DNA from 4 places in the Paenibacillus sp. sgz302191 genome. Region 3 is predicted to be linked to each of the others. Evidence: predicted binding sites of a transcription regulator. Region 3 holds the regulator's gene; each other region holds the start of a gene.

Region 1 (4,364 bases), on a different contig from region 3:
CAGGCAGACCTGTGATGATGCCCGCCTTGCGGGCGGTTTTCATCTCGGTCGTGTAGGCGTCGAACACGCCCTGGTTGTGCGTTTTGCGGATGTCCGTGAAGAGGCGGACAAGCTCCTCGGGCAGCTTGAAGCCGTAAGCTTCGCAGGCGTCGACGACCATGCGGATTCCGCCGAACGGCTGCACGGAACGCTTGAACGGCGCATCGGTCTGAACGCCGACGATTTTTTCTTTATCCTTCGCGATGTAACCCGGCGCATGGGAAGTGATCGTGGATACGGTGTTCACATCCACATCCAGGACGCCGCCGTTTTCCCGCTCCCGGCGCGTCAGCTCGCTGACGATGCGCCACAGCTCGGTTGTCGCTTCGGTCGGGCCCGCCAGGAAGGAACCCGATCCCAGATACGGAGCCACGTTCTTATCGATAAAATCCTTGACGTCGACTGCTTTTTCCCACTTGCCGCCTTTAAACCCTTTCCAGGAGCCGGCTTTGCCGGCCTGGATCGCGATGTCTTTTTCCTCAATCGCCATGTTTGTGACCTCCTATCAATTGGTATTAACGGTTATTCAAATTTGCCGTAGAACGCTTTGCGGTACACGTCGGCAAGCTCCGTCACCAGCGGCATCCGCGGGTTGGCCGTCGTGCATTGGTCCTCAAAAGCCCGGTCGGCCAAGTAGTCGACGCGCGATTCGAACTGTTGGGCGTCGAATCCGAGATCCTGGAATTTCTCCGGAATGCCGAGCGATTTGTTCAGCTTGCGGATCGCATCGATCAGGCTGTTCACGCCTTCTTCCGTCGTTTTGGCCGGAAGTCCGAGCATCCGCGCGATTTCGGCGTAGCGCTGATCGGCGACGAAATGATCGTATTTCGGGAACGATGCGAACTTCGTCGGCTTCTGCGCATTGTAGCGGATCACGTGCGGCATCAGGATCGCATTGGTGCGGCCGTGAGCCGTATGGTATTCGCCGCCCCACTTGTGCGCCAGGCTGTGGTTGATGCCGAGGAAGGCGTTGGCAAAAGCCATGCCGGCAATCGTCGAGGCGTTGTGCATTTTTTCGCGGGCAACCGGATCGCCGGTAGCGAACGATTTTTCAAGATTTTGGAACACGAGCTGGACCGCCTTCATCGCCAGGCCGTCGGAATAATCGTTGGCCATCACCGATACGTAAGCTTCGATCGCATGCGTCAGCACGTCCATGCCCGTGTCGGCCACCGCCGTTTTCGGCAGGCTGTACACGTAGTCCGGGTCGATGATCGCCACGTCCGGCGTCAGCTCATAATCGGCCAGCGGATATTTCGTATTGCCTTTCGCCTTGTCGGTAATGACCGCGAACGAGGTTACTTCCGAACCGGTACCCGACGTTGTCGGAATCGCCACGAACTTCGCCTTGTTGCCAAGCCGCGGATATTTGTACACGCGTTTGCGGATGTCCAGGAACTTTTGCTTCAGCGCATCGAAGCTCGTATCCGGGTATTCGTAGAACAGCCACATCGCCTTGGCCGCGTCCATCGGCGAGCCGCCGCCGAGCGCAATGATGCAGTCCGGCTGGAAGGAAGCCATTACCTGTCTGCCGCGTTCCACGGTATCCACGGACGGATCCGGCTCTACGTCGGAGAACACTTCGATGTAGACAGGCAGCTGGCGTTTGCGCAAATAGTATTCGACACGCTCCACATAGCCGAGTTTGACCATCATCGGGTCCGTCACGATCATGACCCGGGAGATGTCGGGCATTTTTTCCAGGTACTGCGTCGCGCCCTTTTCAAAGTACACTTTAGGCGGAATTTTGAACCACTGCATATTGACGGTGCGGTAGGCGACCCGTTTGACGTTGATCAGATTGACCGCGCTGACGTTGGAGGTCGTCGAGTTGTGGCCGTACGAACCGCATCCGAGCGTCAGTGACGGCAGGTTCGTGTTGTATATGTCGCCGATCGCGCCGTGCGTCGACGGCGAGTTGACAATGACGCGCCCCGTCTGCAGCTTCGCGGAGAACGCGCCGATCACATCGGCATTCTGCGAATGGATGACGGAGGAATGGCCCATGCCGCCGAAGCGAACCACTTCCGCCGCCCGTTCGATGCCCTGCTCCGCCGTTTTCACTTTGTAGCAGGCCAGCACAGGGCTGAGCTTCTCGGCGGACAACGGGTAAGCTTCGCCGACGCCGGCCAGCTCGGCGACGAGAATTTTCGTCGATGCCGGCACTTTGATGCCCGCCATCTCGGCGATTTTGACCGCCGATTGGCCGACGATGACGGCGTTGACCGCGCATTTTTCGCTGTTGATCACAAGCTTGGACACGGCTTCGGTCTCTTCCTTGTTCAGGAAATAGCAGCCCTGGTCGATCATCAGCTTTTTCGCCTCGGCGTAGATCGCCTCTTCGAGAATGACCGCCTGCTCGGAAGCGCAAATCATGCCGTTGTCGAACGTTTTGGACAAAATCAGATCATTGATCGCCTGCGGCAGGTTCGCCGTCTTCTCAATGAAGCACGGCACGTTGCCGGGTCCGACCCCGAGCGCCGGCTTGCCTGTGCTGTAGGCGGCTTTGACCATCGAAGATCCGCCCGTCGCAAGCACGAGCGCCACATCGGGATGGTTCATGAGCAGCCCTGTCGCTTCCAGGGACGGGTACTGCACCCACTGGATGCAGTTGTCGGGAGCGCCTGCGGCGACCGCGGCTTCCAGCAAAGTTCTGGCCGCCGCTGCGCTCGATTGCTGAGCGGACGGATGGAAGGCGAAGATGATCGGATTGCGCGTTTTGATCGCGATTAAAGCTTTGAACATCGTGGTGGAAGTCGGATTCGTCACTGGCGTAACGCCGGCGATAATGCCCACAGGCTCCGCCACCATCCGGTAGCTTTCATAGACGTTTTCCTCGATGACGCCGACGGTTTTGTTGTTCTTAATGCTGTGGTAGATGTACTCGGTCGCGAACAGGTTTTTCGTGATTTTGTCCTCGTACACGCCGCGCCCGGTCTCATCGACGGCCATCTTGGCCAGTACCATGTGCCGGTCGATGCCGGCCAGCGCCATTTGCTGAACGATGGCGTCAACCTGCTCCTGGTTCAGCTCGAGGAAAGCTTGCTGCGCTTTCTTCGCTTTTGCCACCAGTTGGTTCACTTCGTCTTTTGCGGAAATTTGTACGTTTACTTGGCTCTCTTTAACTGCCATCTTCTTCCACTCCTTTATATGATCAATAATGGGTGAATAACCTAATGTTGTGTTTGTTTCTACACAAAGAGTACCGCTTTTGGAGGGCTGCAACTATGAGAAAAATCACAAATGAAGCTTCGCAGGCGGCTATATTCGTGAAGATATTGTGAATTATTTCACAATATCTTTGGAGAGAAAAGGCATTCCCCGGCTGACAAGCCGAAATGCCTTCTCTTTTCCCGCATCACCTGTCGTTACCAGGTAATAAATCCTTTGGAACCCGGTGCCGGATTCATCACCATATCCATCAGCGGCAGCGTATAAGCGATGAGGATCAGCGCGGCTGACAAGCCGATCCACACGCCCCACCGCTCCAAATAAGCAGGGGTCGCTTCCGCTTGCTCCATCGGCTCGCCGATCGGATATTCCGTCTCCCCCCGAGGCGCGCGAAGCAGCGCGAATACGTTGTACACCATCATCAGCACCGCGATGAACAAAATCGTTCCGCCGATCGCCATCCATACGTAATAGGATGTCCAGCCTGCCGCGTCCGCATGATTTTCGTAAGTGGTGTACGCGGTTCTTCTCGGAGCCCCGAACAGGCCCACTATATGCATCGCACCGGACATAAAGAACATGCCTATGCACCAGATAACCGTTTGAATCAAGCCAAGTTTGTTCATCCGCGGGGTCAGCACGCGCCCCGTCACTGCCGGAAGCAGCCAGTACGCAATGCCGAAAAACGTCAGCGCCACGCTCGTCGCAACCGTCAAATGAAAATGCCCCGTCACCCACAGCGTATTATGAACGACCGCATTCATCTGGTTGCTCGCATTAATCAAGCCGCCCGCCCCTGCCGGTATAAAGATCAGCATGCCCATGAACGGCGCGAAAAAACGCACATCCTTCCAAGGCATCACCTTGACCCACCCGAACAAGCCCGTCGCGCCTTTGGCCCGCCCGTTCAGTTCGAATGTGGCGAACAGGGAGAACGCCGTCATCAGCGACGGAACCACGACCATGAAGGTCAGCACAACCTGCAAATATTTCCAGAAAGGGCTAATGCCAGGCTCCATCAATTGATGGTGAAAGCCTACCGGAATCGAGAACAGCAGCAGCAAAATGAACGACAACCGCGCCAAAGCATCGCTGTAAATTTTGCCGCCGATAATTTTCGGAATGATCACGTACCAGCACATGTAGGCCGGCAT
Region 2 (4,364 bases), on a different contig from region 3:
GTTCCGGAGGCTATCGGCCGCCTGATATTCCAATAATCCTATCTAGCTTATACCGATATAAACCGTATTCCCCTTGAGCTGAACGGGATACGTCTTGACTTGTCCCGTGTCGGGCAGCTGCACTTCTCCGGTGAGGAGACTGATCTTGCAATCGCGCAAGGGACAGTAGACGTACTGCCCGCTTACGATGCCTTCGGCCAGCGGACCGCCTTTCTTATGGGCGGTTTTGTTTTCAAGCGCATGCAAAGTGCCGGCGGAGACGTGAAACACTGCGATTTCAACATCCCCTATCCGCACAACCTTGCCGAGGTGCAGGGGGAACTCCTCCAGTTCCCCGACCGGATGATAGACGGCAGCCTCTATATCAGATGTGGCTTTCATATCGGTTCCTCCCTTATTTCGCCAAAATTTGTTCGTACAGCTGGTGCCTGAGCTCTTCCCTGTCGATAACTTCCTTCCACGGATCTTGCAGCCCGGCCAGCGCCAGTTCGATGCGGTCCACAAGCTTCCGGCGGTTTTCCTTGTTCTCGACAATTTCCCGGACAACCGTATCCAGGCCGATCCGTTCGATCCAATCGGACGTGCGCTCCCCGTAATTTCCCGTTTCCCGGTAATATTGAATGAAAGCTCCCGCAAGCTCAATCAGCTCTTCGTCCCTCTTCACCTTGCAGAGCAGGTCCGCGCCCCTTAATTTCACGCCGCCGTTGCCGCCGACATAAATCTCCCAACCGCCGTCATTCCCGATAATGCCGAAATCTTTAATTTCCGGCTCGGCACAATTGCGGGGACAGCCGTTGACGGCCATTTTGAATTTGGCCGGCATCCACAGCCGCTCGAATTTTTTCTCCAGCAAAATCCCCATGCCGAGGGAATCCTGGGTGCCAAAGCGGCAAAACGTCGAGCCTACGCATGTTTTTACGGTTCGAATCGACTTGGCGTAAGCGTACCCGGACGGCATATCCAGCTCTCCCCATATGAGCGGGAGATCCTCTTTCTTCACGCCCAGCAGATCGAGGCGTTGGCCGCCGGTCACCTTGACCATTTTCACGGCATATTTGTCCGCGACTTCAGCTATTTTGCGCAGCTGATCCGGCGTCGTGACGCCCCCGTACATTCTGGGGACAACGGAGTAGGTGCCGTCTTTTTGGATATTGGCATGCAGCCTTTCGTTCACGAATCGCGAATCCCGCTCGTCCTCGAAAGCTTCGGGCCATACCATGCCGATGTAATAGTTGATCGCAGGGCGGCATTTCGGGCATCCTTCCGGATTGCTCCAGTCCAGTACGCTCATCACTTCTCTGACGTGGGTCAGCCCTTTATCCCTGATCGCCGCGACAACCTCGTCACGGGTATGGGTCGTGCAAGGACATATCGTTTCCTTGGCAGTGCTGCCTTCATAGCCATCCCCCAGCGTCAGAGCGAGGATGTTTTCCACCATCGGCTTGCAGCCCCCGCAGGACCGGCTGGCTCCGGTGCACGCCTTGATTTCCTCCACCGTGCTTAGTCCTTGCTCCACGATAGCCTGCACGATCATGCCTTTGGTAACCCCGTTGCACCCGCATACGATCTCGTCCGCAGGCATCGCGGCTGCAAAAGCGAGCGGGTCCGCGCTGGCAGCAGCCGAAGTGCCCAGCAAAAGCGCATGAATGTCCTGCGTCATAGGCTCCTGGTCTTTTACCCATTTCAACAGCTGAGCGGACAGGCTGACATCGCCGAACAATACGCCGCCAACGATCCGGTTGTCCCGAAGCAGCACTTTCTTATACGTTTTCTTCCAATGATCCTGCGAACGAATGATGTCCAGTCCGGGACCGTCTTGAAATTCCCCCGCGGAAAATACGTCCACTCCGGAAATTTTCAGCTTGGTCGATACGGTCGATCCGTTGTAAGGCTCTACCGGTACCCCGCACAAATGTTTAGCCAGGACAGCGCCCTGCTCAAACAACGGCGCCACCAGACCGTAGCAGATGCCGCGATGCTCATTGCATTCGCCGACAGCGTACACATCCGCGACATTTGTCCGCATGTAATCGTCGACCACAATGCCCCGTCCGACCTGGATGCCGCCATTACGGGCCAGCACCGTATTGGGCACGATTCCCGCGGCCATGACCAAGAATTCGGCTTCCAGTATCGAGCCGTCGTCGAACATAAGCCCTTCTATGCGGGCGTCGCCCAAAATCTCCGCGGTCTTTTTCTTCATCATAAAATGAAGCCCTTGCTCTTCGAGCTCCGCTTTGAGCATAGCCGCCGCCGCGGCATCCAGCTGTCTCTCCATCAAATCCTCGAACAAATGAACGACCGTCACGTGCATGCCCAGTTTAAGCAGCCCTTTGGCCGCTTCGAGACCGAGCAGACCGCCGCCGATGACCGCCGCCTTTTTGAACATTTGCGCCGCTTCCATCATCCTGTTGCAATCCTGGACGTCGCGGAAACCGACAATCCCTTGCTTTTCAATGCCAGGCAGCGGGAGCATCACCGGATTCGATCCGGTGGCCAGGATGAGCTTGTCGTAGGGCTTAATATGCCCGTCGCTCGTATAGAGATATTTGGCCGACGTATTGATTCCCGTCACCTCAACTCCCGTGTACAGTTGAATATGGTTTTGTTCATACCACTCGTAATCGTTAAGAATCATGTCGTCGAATGTTTTGCTTCCCTCCAGCAGGTAAGAAAGCTGTATCCGGTTATAGTTGGGGTGCGGTTCCTTGCCAATGACCGTGATGTCATACATGTCCGGCGCTAATTTGACGATTTGCTCAATCGTGTTAATGCCTGCCATCCCGTTTCCTACAAGCACCAGTTTCAGCCGATTTGTTACACCGTCCATCGTATCTGCCTCCTCGCGATTTACTCCCTTTCTGTTCAAAACATAGCCGTTTCTATGGACCAATCATAGAACACCGGACGGCCGGAGCGATGTGAAATTTATCACATACATCGGAGAAACAACAAAAAGCCCTGACAAATCAAGGCTTTGATTGTCCGGGCTTCTCAAATTTTGGAGAGCGACCGATAACGCGGGTGCTCTGAAAGAACCGACTGAAACAATTGCGTCACGCCGGGGTGCGGCGACTGCAAGAACTGCGCTTTATCCTCGCTGTGTTCAACAAGCGCCCCTTTATCCATAACGGCAATGGCATCGGAAATGAAGAACGCGGCTTTAACGTCATGCGTGATAAATAGATAAGAAAGGCCGAACGTCGACTTTAAATCGCTCAAAAGTGCCAGTATGCGCGATTGAGTCACCTTATCCAAGCTGCTTATCGCTTCGTCAAATACGATCAGCTTCGGTTTTAAGGCAATCGCTCTGGCAATATTGATTCTCTGCAGTTGGCCTCCGCTAAATTGATGAGGGCGTTTCTGCATATCGTTCGGGCTTAGCCCGACTCTTTCGAGCAATTCTCCAATGGTTCGTTTGTACTCCTTTGGCGATAAGGCTTCATAATTATCAAGCGGTTCGCCGATAATTTGTTCCGCAGTCATCCGCGGATTTACGGAAGAATAGCAGTCTTGAAACACTGCTTGAAGATCACGGCGAAGCCGTCTGCGGGTAGCTGCGTCCGTGTTATAGAGATCGATTCCTTGAAACAGAACCTGCCCCTTCTGCGGCTTTTCCAGCCCCAGAATCACTTTGCCCAGCGTACTTTTCCCCGCCCCGCTCGTTCCAAGAAGCCCCAGACAATTCCCTTCTTCGATTGCAAGGGAGATGCCGGAAAGAACCGGCGCCTGCCGCTTGCTCCACCGGAACAGCTTGGATTCGGCATAAGTATGAGTAATGTCCTTCACTTGCAGCAAACTCACTTCGTCACCCCTTCCCTTGCAAATGATCTTAAGTCCCCGCTTCCGCATTCATGACAAGACAAACTCCTTGTTATTCTCGTTGATTGGCAGCGTCAGTCTGGCATCAAGCAGCAGTTTCGTATAATCATTCTTCGGGTGATCGAACAGTTCGAACACGTCCGCCTTTTCTACGATCCGTCCTTGCCGCATAACGGCTACCTCGTCGGCCATTTCCGATATAACCCCCAGATCGTGGGAGATCAAAAGAATGGCCGTGCCGTATTCCGCGCGGATGCGATCCAATTGGCGCAGCACCTGCATTTGATTGACTGTATCCAGCGCAGTAGTCGGCTCGTCGGCTATAAGCACGGATGGCCGCAAGCACATCGCGACGGCAATCATAACACGCTGCAGCATGCCTCCGCTCAATTGAAAGGGATACCGCCTCATAAGCAGGGCAGGGTCCGGCAAATTCACGTCCTGCAAGGAGGAGACAGCCAGATCGAACGCTTGCTTTTTGCTGAAATCGGTGTGGGTGCGGATCGTTTGCACAAATTGGTCGCCGATCGTAAACACGGGTG
Region 3 (4,364 bases):
CCTGGAGCATAAAGGCGATTCGATCACGCATGAGATTTTCAAAGGATTGAACAAAGTGTTCATCACTCCTCTGGACCGCGAAGACATCATGGAGCTCGCCTCCAAAATCGACGATGTCACGGACGGCATTGAAGCCACGATCGCCCGTTTCGACTACCTCGGCATTTCGCATACCGATCAATTTATGAGAGACTTTTCCGCGGTTATCGTCGACTCCTGCCAACATATGCTGGATGCGTTCAAACTGCTCGCCAAGAAAAAGTACATGCAAATTACGGAGCACACGGTTGCCATCAACAGCCTGGAAAACGACGGCGACCGGCTGATGCGCGAAGGCATACGGCAAATTTTTCTCGCCAAAAAAGATATTTATGAAGATTTCAAACTCAAAGAAGTGTATGAAAGACTGGAAGAAACAACGGACGCGTGCGAAGATGTGGCCAACATTCTGGAGAGTGTCGTTCTTCGGTACTCTTGAGGAAACGGATTAGGAGGAAAACATGTTAACCTATCTAATCGTTATCGTGGCGCTCGCACTTTTGTTTGACTTCATCAACGGATTTCACGATACGGCGAATGCAATTGCAACATCCATCTCTACAAGAGCGTTAAACCCCCGGGTCGCCGTTGTTATGGCGGCGGTACTGAACTTTGTCGGAGCGATCGTCTCTTCCGAAGTCGCCAAAACAGTCGGGGGCAAAATCGCCAACCCGGCCAAAATCGACCACGGCGTTGAAATTGTAATCGCGGCGCTTATAGCCGCCATTATCTGGAACCTTGTGACCTGGTATTTCGGCATTCCTTCCTCCTCCTCGCATACGCTGCTCGGCTCCCTGGCCGGTGCGGTCATTGCCGGAGCAGGCATGAGCTCCGTGAACTGGGGCGGTTTCACCGAAATTATCATCATCCTCATTTTATCGCCGATCATTGCTTTTGCAGCGGGCTTTGTGATCATGATCCTGATTAAGTATATCATCCTTTGGTCGGGCAACACTTCGCGTTCCAAGCTGAACCGGATGTTCCGTTCTTTGCAGGTACTGTCAGCCGCGCTGCTGTCCTACTCCCACGGCGGCAACGACGCGCAGAAGGCGATGGGCATCATCGTGTTCGGGCTTGTTGCAGCGGGTTATCAAACGGATCTGGATGTGCCTTTATGGGTAAAAATCGCCGCGGCTACAGCCATGGGCCTCGGAACGTCCATCGGCGGCTGGCGCATCATCAAAACGATCAGCCGCAAAATTATTAAAATCGAGCCGATCAACGGCTTCGCCTCCGATTTGACGTCGTCGATCATTATACAAGCATCCACCCATATGGGGATGCCTCTGTCAACGACGCACGTCATTTCATCGTCCATTATCGGAACGGGAAGCGTCCTGCGCTTCCATGAAGTCCAATGGGCGACGGTCGGCAAAATGATCATGACCTGGGTCATTACCATCCCGATCAGCATCGTCTTGTCTTACACGATTTACTTCGTGTTGTTTAAGTTGTTTTAGATGAAAAACCCGGGCCAGTATGTGGCTCGGGTTTTTTGTTATTTTTGCAAAGCGCGGCGGGGCGCTGCAATGCGGCTATGGAGCGAGCCGTTTGTGCGTTGCATGTGGCTGTGGAGCTAGCCGCTTGTGCGCTGCATGCTCTGTGGAGCGAGCTGCTTGCATGTTGCTTGCGCTGTGGAGCGAGCGCTTGAACGCTGTATACGGCTGTGGAGTGAGGCACTTGTGCACTGCTTGCGCTCTGGAACGTGCGCTTGCACACTCCTTGCGTTGTTTTACGAGCCGCTTGTTAACGCTCTGCGATAGCCGCTCTCAGCGTCGAATTGAATGGCTACAGCACGTTAGATGTGTGCGCAAGATCGCGTATTTGTTTTGTTTGTTGAGCTTCGCAATCAGGAGCGGTTTTAAAGCCGAACTTTCACCGGTTTCCGCTTCTTTTTGCCGTCCGCCCAAAGACGGCACTTCGCGCCAATGAAACGGTTTGGCTCGACAGCCGGAAAAACCTACAACACTCCCATGACGCCGTAGACGTTACCCCCACAGAATGAAAACAATCGTCTACTGAAACAATTTCAAGCTTTAAAAGCGTAAAAGTTGGAAACGAGTACATTATTTTCGTTAAAATAGAGGCTGCTGAGAAAACATACATTGGAGAGACGCATCATATTACGGGTAGAAAACCAGACTGTTGATAAAGTAACGGGGTAGAGGAACCAAAAGGGGCACAATCACTCTTCAGTAACCTACGGCTCTCTCCTGTACGGGTTACGGCGTTGGAACAAGCAGCCTGGCACAGAAAAAACCTGCGAAAGTGCAGGCTTTTTCAGCAGAAATGGTTCATTTCGGCAAAAAGCCTGCGATTGTGCAGGAATTCTCGCTAAGAACGCCTCTGAGCCCATGTTCGCGGCGAAAAGCCTGCACATTTGCAGGAATTTTTCGTATCCAGCGCATCAGCGAGCAAAAAACTGTACTTTTGCAGGTTTTCTCCACGTTGCTAAGCAAATGTACTGCCTGCTGCCATGCGAGTTTTTCGCCGATCCAGCTTCCGGAGGCTTCTGCAGGGTTTTGTTTCTCTTCTGCAGGTTTCTGCGGGTTTCTGCAGGTTTCTGCGGGTTTCTGCAGTTTTCTGCGGGTTTCTGCAGGTTTCCGCGAGTTTCCACAGGTTCGTTTCTCCTCCGCAGTTTCTGCAGCTTTCCCCTGCGTTCTGCTGCAAATTTCCGCATAGCGCGAGCCCGTAGGGCCTTTGCGGCCGGAGTCTTGGCCTAGTCCAAATAATAGGCCAGACTCTGCAGCTCGGTCGTGAAATCGGCATGGTGCACACGGATTTCGGGCGGCACCTTAATGATGACCGGCGCAAAATTAAGAATCGCTTCAATGCCGGCTTCGACGAATTGATTCGCCACATTTTGTGCTTCCGCTGCCGGTACCGTAATGATGCCGATTCTGACGCCAAGCCGCGATATCGCTTCTTTCAGCTCGTGCGTCGGCTGCACGATCAAATTATTGATCGTCTCGCCCGTTTTCTCGGGCATCGCGTCGAATACGGCGACAATTTTCATATCGTTGCGCAAATATGTGTTGTAGTTGCACAGTGCCCGCCCCAGGTTGCCCGCCCCGACCAGAGCGACCCGGATATGGCGGTCCAGCTTCAAGATCTGCCTGATCTTCTCGATGAGATAGCCGACGTCGTAGCCGATCCCTTTTTTGCCGAATTCCCCGAAATAGGCCAAATCTTTGCGGATTTGCGCGGGGTTCAAATCGAGCTTTTGCCCCAGATCCTGCGACGAGACCGTCATAATATTTTTCATCGCCAGCTCGTTCAAAAACCGCAAATAAATCGGCAGCCGGCGGACTACAGCTTCGGATATTTTTTGTGTCTTCACCGCTGCGCCTCCCCCATCCATTCCTCAATTCTTGGAATCATTTGTTCCGTCGTCATATGTTCAATCTTCGGACCGGGCAGCGAATAAAGAAAATATTTGCCGTACTGCGTATCGATAACGCGGGTATCGTAAATAATAACGATTCCTTTATCCGTAGCCCGCCGCACGAGCCGCCCGAATCCTTGCTTGAAACGTATGACCGCCTGCGGCACGGAAAATTTCATAAACGGATTTTCGTTCCGCTTTTTAATATTTTCGCATTTGGCTTCAATGAGCGGGTGATTCGGAGGCTGAAACGGAAGCCGAATAATAGCCAAGCAGGACAGCGCATCGCCCGGGATGTCCACGCCTTCCCAGAACGAGCTTGTACCCAGCAGCACGCAGGAATGGTGGTCCTGGAACATGCGGGTCAGCTTGCTGCGGTTGCCGCTGTCTACGCCCTGTCCAAGCACGGTAATCCCATGCGGCTTTAACCGCTCCTTCATGCCGGCATGAATCTGCTTTAACATCCGGTTGGATGTAAACAGCACGAGCATTCGGCCGTTGGTAGCCAAAGCGACATTGCTTAAAGAATCGATAAGTGCTTGTATGAAAACGGCGTCCCCGGAAGGGCCTTTAATCGTCGGAAAATCTCTGGGAATACAGACCAGCGCCTGCTCCCTGTAATTGAACGGGGACGGAAGCTGCACCGTTTTGAGCTTGCCGGCCTCTTCGCCGACGGGAATTTGCAAACCGAGCTGATCGGCCGAGTATTGGAACGATTTGTTCACGGATAACGTAGCCGAAGTCAAAATGATGCTGTCTTTATTTTTGAAAAAATGCTCCTGAAGCAGCGGACTCACATCCGTCGGCACACTGATCAGCTGCAGCGACTTGCTCTTGGAATACGTGCCGGCTTCCATCCAGTATACGTAACCTTGATCCTCCATTTTCATGAAAAAATGAAGCGCATCCCGGTGCCCGTAAAGCTCCTTCAAAGTTCCGT
Region 4 (4,364 bases), on a different contig from region 3:
ACGCGAGAGAGAGGTGCTGGCTTTGATTGCCAAAGGCTATTCCAACAAGGAAATTGCCGAGCAGCTTATCATCAGCGTGAAGACGGTGGAAACCCACAAGAGCAATGTCATGGAAAAGCTGGGCCTGAAAACGAGGCCGGAGCTGGTGAAATTCGCTTTGAAGAAAGGGCTGTTGAACTTTGAATAACGAGCGAAATGAGCAGCGGCAGACGGCTATAGGGGAAAATGTGCCGGATATTTTGGCCCGGTTGGACGAACAAATCGCCGATCCTTCTTTTCAGGAGGAGGTCAGACAGTCGCTAAAGCAGTTGGCCGATGTGAAATTCGCCCTTGACGAGTCCTCCATCGTTGCCATAACCGACCATAAAGGAAGCATTCAGTATGTGAACGAGAAGTTTTGCGAGATTTCCAAATTTTCGCGTTCCGAGCTGCTGGGGCGGGATCACCGGATCATCAATTCCGGGTATCACGGCAAGGAATTTATGGCCGATCTGTGGAAAACGATTTCCTTGGGCCAAATATGGCGCGGAGACATAAAAAACAAGGCCAAGGATGGATCGTATTATTGGGTGAATACGACGATTGTGCCGTTTCTCGATCGGGAGGGCAAGCCCTACCGGTATTTGGCGATTCGCAGCGAAATGACCCGGCAAAAGAAAGCGGAGGAAGAGCTCCAGCTGATGATGACGCAGGTGATGCAGATTCAGGAGGAGGAGCGACGGAGATTTTCCCGCGAACTGCACGACGGCGTGGGTCAAAGCCTCTTCTCTCTGCTGATCCAAATGGACCGGCTGATCGGTGAAGACGCGAACCCCGAGCTGGGCAAAATCCGCCAAACCGTCTCCAATATTATCGAGGAGGTCCGCGATTTGGCCTGGGAGCTGCGCCCGTCCGTTTTGGACGATCTTGGCGTGCTTCCCGCGCTCAGAACCTACATCGACAATTACACGGAGCATTATGGCATCCGCGTCCAATTAACGAGCAACTTGCGCAAGCGGCTGGGCGCGCTGGAGGAAACCGCGATTTACCGCGTGATCCAGGAAGCGCTCACGAATATCGCCAAATATGCGGACGTGTCCGAAGCGCAGGTCGAGGTCCGCGACCACGACGCTTATGTGGAAGCGCGCATTGTGGACGAGGGCAAAGGCTTTATCCGCAACCGCGGCTCCAAAGGAGTCGGCTTGTTCAGCATGGAAGAAAGGGCCAAAAGCATCGGCGGACAGCTGACAATCAGCTCGGCCGCAGGGAACGGGACGGCGATTACGCTGATTGTGCCCAAAAGGTAAGCAAGGGTACATGTCCCGGAGTGAGAAGCGGCGCTTATGAAGCTGTCTCAGGAGACACTTTGTTAGGACTAGGGGAACCAGAGGGGACCCTAACCTAGGGGGACAGCCGCTTTTTCCGGGTGCGAGCCTGTCCTGGCGCAGGTCGTGGAACTGCGCCAGGGGGCAGGAAGCAGCTTGAAAGGGAGAAAACCTGCGAAAGTGCAGGTTTTTCCTGATAAATTCGTTTATTTTGGCGAAAAGCCTGCAAAAGTGCAGGAATTTTCGCTGAAAGTGAATCTGAGTCCATGTGTTCGGCGAAAAGCCTGCACTTTTGCAGCAATTTTTCGTAGCCAGCGATCAAGGACGCAAAATCATGTATTTTTGCAGTTTTTTTTCGCGCAGTCAGGCAGATTGTAGCGCTCACCTCTGACGCGGGGGTTTTTGGGCAGCTTGAGAAATAGGAATAGTTCTGGAAGCCGATTTTTTCCGTCAGCTCATAGTTTCGGTAACGACCGTCCTTCAGTACAGGATTCCCGCGGCAGCGGCGGGAGTCCGTATCCTTTTTTCTCGTCTATGATTGTGATAATTTTCACATACTATGGCGCGCTTTTTTTCTATACTGAGGTCGAGAAAGCTTCGTTGGAGGTGCGTGCGGTATGGGGTTTGCGAAGCCTGAGACCATTTGGGAATATGCTGCAGCCGCCGGCGAAAAGAAGGCGCATATGAGCCTGGGACGCCAGCTCTCGCTCGGTTTTTTGGGAGGAGCCTACATTTCGCTCGGCTTTTTGCTTTACATCAGGGTAAGTGCCGCGTTTCCGCCTTTGTGGAGCGGGGTCGGCGGATTAATGGGGGCCGCGCTGTTTCCTCTCGGGCTGATTCTTACCTTGCTTGGCGGCGGCGAGCTGCTGACGGGCAACATGATGGCGGTACCCGCCGCTTACCTGGCCAAGCGGATAAGCTTGAGGAGCGCGGCCTGGAATGTGGCCGTCATTACGGTGGCGAACTTTGCCGGAGCGCTGTTCGTCGCCTACGCGTTCGGGCATTTGGCGGGATTGACCGAACAGGGGGTTTTTGTCCAAAAGCTGGCCCAATTGGCGCATGTCAAAACGGAAGAGCCGTTTGTGGCCGCACTGCTGTCGGGGATCGGCTGCAATTGGCTCGTCGCCCTTGCGGTTTGGCTGTCCTACGGCGCCGAGGACGGCGCGGGTAAAATAGGCGGCATCTGGTTTCCGACGATGGCGTTTGTGGCGATCGGGTTTCAGCATGTGGTGGCGAACATGTTTGTGATCCCCGCCGCGATCTTCGCCGGGCAGTCGAACTGGAGCGCTTATGCGAGCAATTTTGCGCCCGTTTTTTTGGGCAACCTGATCGGCGGAGCTTTGTTTGTAGCGGGAATATACGGACTGGCTTACCGAAAGGAAACAACAGGCGGCAGCGCCGCCGCCGATTTTACGAAAATTAGCGAACCGGGGAGGAAGGAAGCATGAAGGACGAACTGCTGCATCCGGCCGATCAAATTTTGATGATGATGGAACGAATTTACGGGTACGGGATGACGACGACATCGGGAGGAAACATTTCCATTCTCGACGATAACGGCGATATGTGGATTACGCCTGCCGGCATTGACAAGGGTGAGCTGAGCCGCCGCGACATTGTGTGCGTAAAGCCCGACGGAACCGTAGTCGGACACCATAAGCCTTCGAGCGAGTACCCGTTCCACAAGCTTATTTACCGCAAAAGAAACGATCTCAGGGCGGTCGTTCACGCTCACCCGCCTGCGCTCGTCGCATTCAGCATCGTGCGAAAAATTCCGAATCTTTACGTGCTGCCGAGCGATCATCTGATTTGCGGCAAAGTAGGGATGGCGGCCTACGGCCTGCCCGGCAGCGAACGGCTGGGGGAAAACATTGCGGCTGTTTTCGAGCAGGGGATAAACACCGTAATGCTTGAAAATCACGGCGTTGTCGTCGGCGGACGGACGCTGTTCGAGGCGTTCATGGCTTTTGAGACGCTTGATTACTGCGCCAGACTGGAAATTAACGCGCGGCGGATCGGAACGCTGCAAACTTTGGCTCCGGAGCAGCTCGGGACGAAACCTGCCGCGTCCATCCCGGACTTCGTTCCCGACCGCTGCACGACAAAAGAAAAAGAAATCCGCCGCGACATGTGCAAGTTCATCCAGCGCGCCTACGATCAGAAACTGTTCACCAGCACCCAGGGAACATTCTCCCAGCGGATCGACGAGCGTTCGTTCGTCATTACGCCGTACAACCGGGACCGCAAATACCTGGAAGCCGAAGACCTCGTCAAAATCGAAGACGGGCGCAAGGAGGCCGGCAAAGTCCCGAGCCGTTCGGTGCTGCTGCACCAGTATATTTATGAAATGCAGCCGCATATCGAATCGATCATTATGGCCCATCCGCCCCATATTATGGCGTTTGCCGTCACGGATGCGAAACTGGATTCGAGAACGATTCCCGAGAGCTATATTTTGCTCAGGGGGCTGCCCAAACTGCCGTTCGGCGCGACGTTCCTATCTCCCCGGGAGACTGCCGCAATGTTCACGAAGGAGGTTCCGGTCGTCATAGCGGAGAACGATTGCGTCATCGCCACCGGGCACAGCCTGCTGCACGCCTTCGACCGGCTCGAAGTGGCGGAGTACAGCGCCAAAGCCGTCATCGCCACCGAATGTCTGGGATCTATCATCCCGATCGATTCCGGAAAAATCAGGGAGATCGAGGAAGCCTTCCGGCTGTAGGCGCTGCCCGGCAGCGGCGATTTCCTTCTTTTTTGGCCTGCCGCCGCATAAAGTGGTAGTAATGACAAGCAGGCTAAGGGGGGAATCGGATGCTGCGAAGACGGCGGTGGAGAAGCAGGCCGACGGGCAAAGTAAGCCGCAAAAAGGTGCTGCTCATCGGGCTTCTCATCTTTGTCTTGTTTGCCGTTCAATCGTTCGCGTTCGTGGAGCGCAATTTGCGTCCTCCGCTGATGAATTTGGCCAAGGTGCGCATCAAGCAAATCGCGACGGAATCGATCAACAGGGCAATCGCGGAAAACGTTGCAAGGAAGGTGAACGCCGAGCAGCTGATGGATTGG

What was found. The regulator Rex, encoded in region 3, represses fermentation and respiration genes when NADH is low (regulators of the CRP and FNR family bind a similar motif). The targets are predictions, from matches to a motif close to TTGTGAAATATTTCACAA.
Region 1: adhE (bifunctional acetaldehyde-CoA/alcohol dehydrogenase) is a predicted target of Rex. The motif match lies at 3,318-3,335, and genes of this name have one in related genera.
Region 2: nirB (nitrite reductase large subunit NirB) is a predicted target of Rex. The motif match lies at 2,920-2,937, and genes of this name have one in related genera.
Region 4: AC3G2T_RS09385 (formate/nitrite transporter family protein) is a predicted target of Rex. The motif match lies at 1,843-1,860, and genes of this name have one in related genera.

What each region holds. Positions count from the first base shown of each region.
Region 1 covers NZ_JBYLHY010000005.1:194,947-199,310, forward strand. The annotation lists gene pflB (formate C-acetyltransferase) at 1-529, opposite strand, end outside; gene adhE (bifunctional acetaldehyde-CoA/alcohol dehydrogenase) at 562-3,171, opposite strand; gene AC3G2T_RS09465 (cbb3-type cytochrome c oxidase subunit I) at 3,408-4,364, opposite strand, start outside.
Region 2 covers NZ_JBYLHY010000001.1:200,478-204,841, reverse strand. The annotation lists gene nirD (nitrite reductase small subunit NirD) at 43-381, opposite strand; gene nirB (nitrite reductase large subunit NirB) at 395-2,830, opposite strand; gene nikE (nickel import ATP-binding protein NikE) at 2,995-3,804, opposite strand; gene AC3G2T_RS00830 (ABC transporter ATP-binding protein) at 3,853-4,364, opposite strand, start outside.
Region 3 covers NZ_JBYLHY010000027.1:7,847-12,210, forward strand. The annotation lists gene AC3G2T_RS29145 (DUF47 domain-containing protein) at 1-478, shown strand, start outside; gene AC3G2T_RS29150 (inorganic phosphate transporter) at 501-1,499, shown strand; gene AC3G2T_RS29155 (hypothetical protein) at 2,308-2,721, shown strand; gene AC3G2T_RS29160 (redox-sensing transcriptional repressor Rex) at 2,759-3,379, opposite strand; gene dinG (ATP-dependent DNA helicase DinG) at 3,376-4,364, opposite strand, start outside.
Region 4 covers NZ_JBYLHY010000005.1:179,647-184,010, reverse strand. The annotation lists gene AC3G2T_RS09395 (response regulator transcription factor) at 1-187, shown strand, start outside; gene AC3G2T_RS09390 (PAS domain-containing sensor histidine kinase) at 180-1,286, shown strand; gene AC3G2T_RS09385 (formate/nitrite transporter family protein) at 1,922-2,752, shown strand; gene AC3G2T_RS09380 (class II aldolase/adducin family protein) at 2,749-4,026, shown strand; gene yunB (sporulation protein YunB) at 4,116-4,364, shown strand, end outside.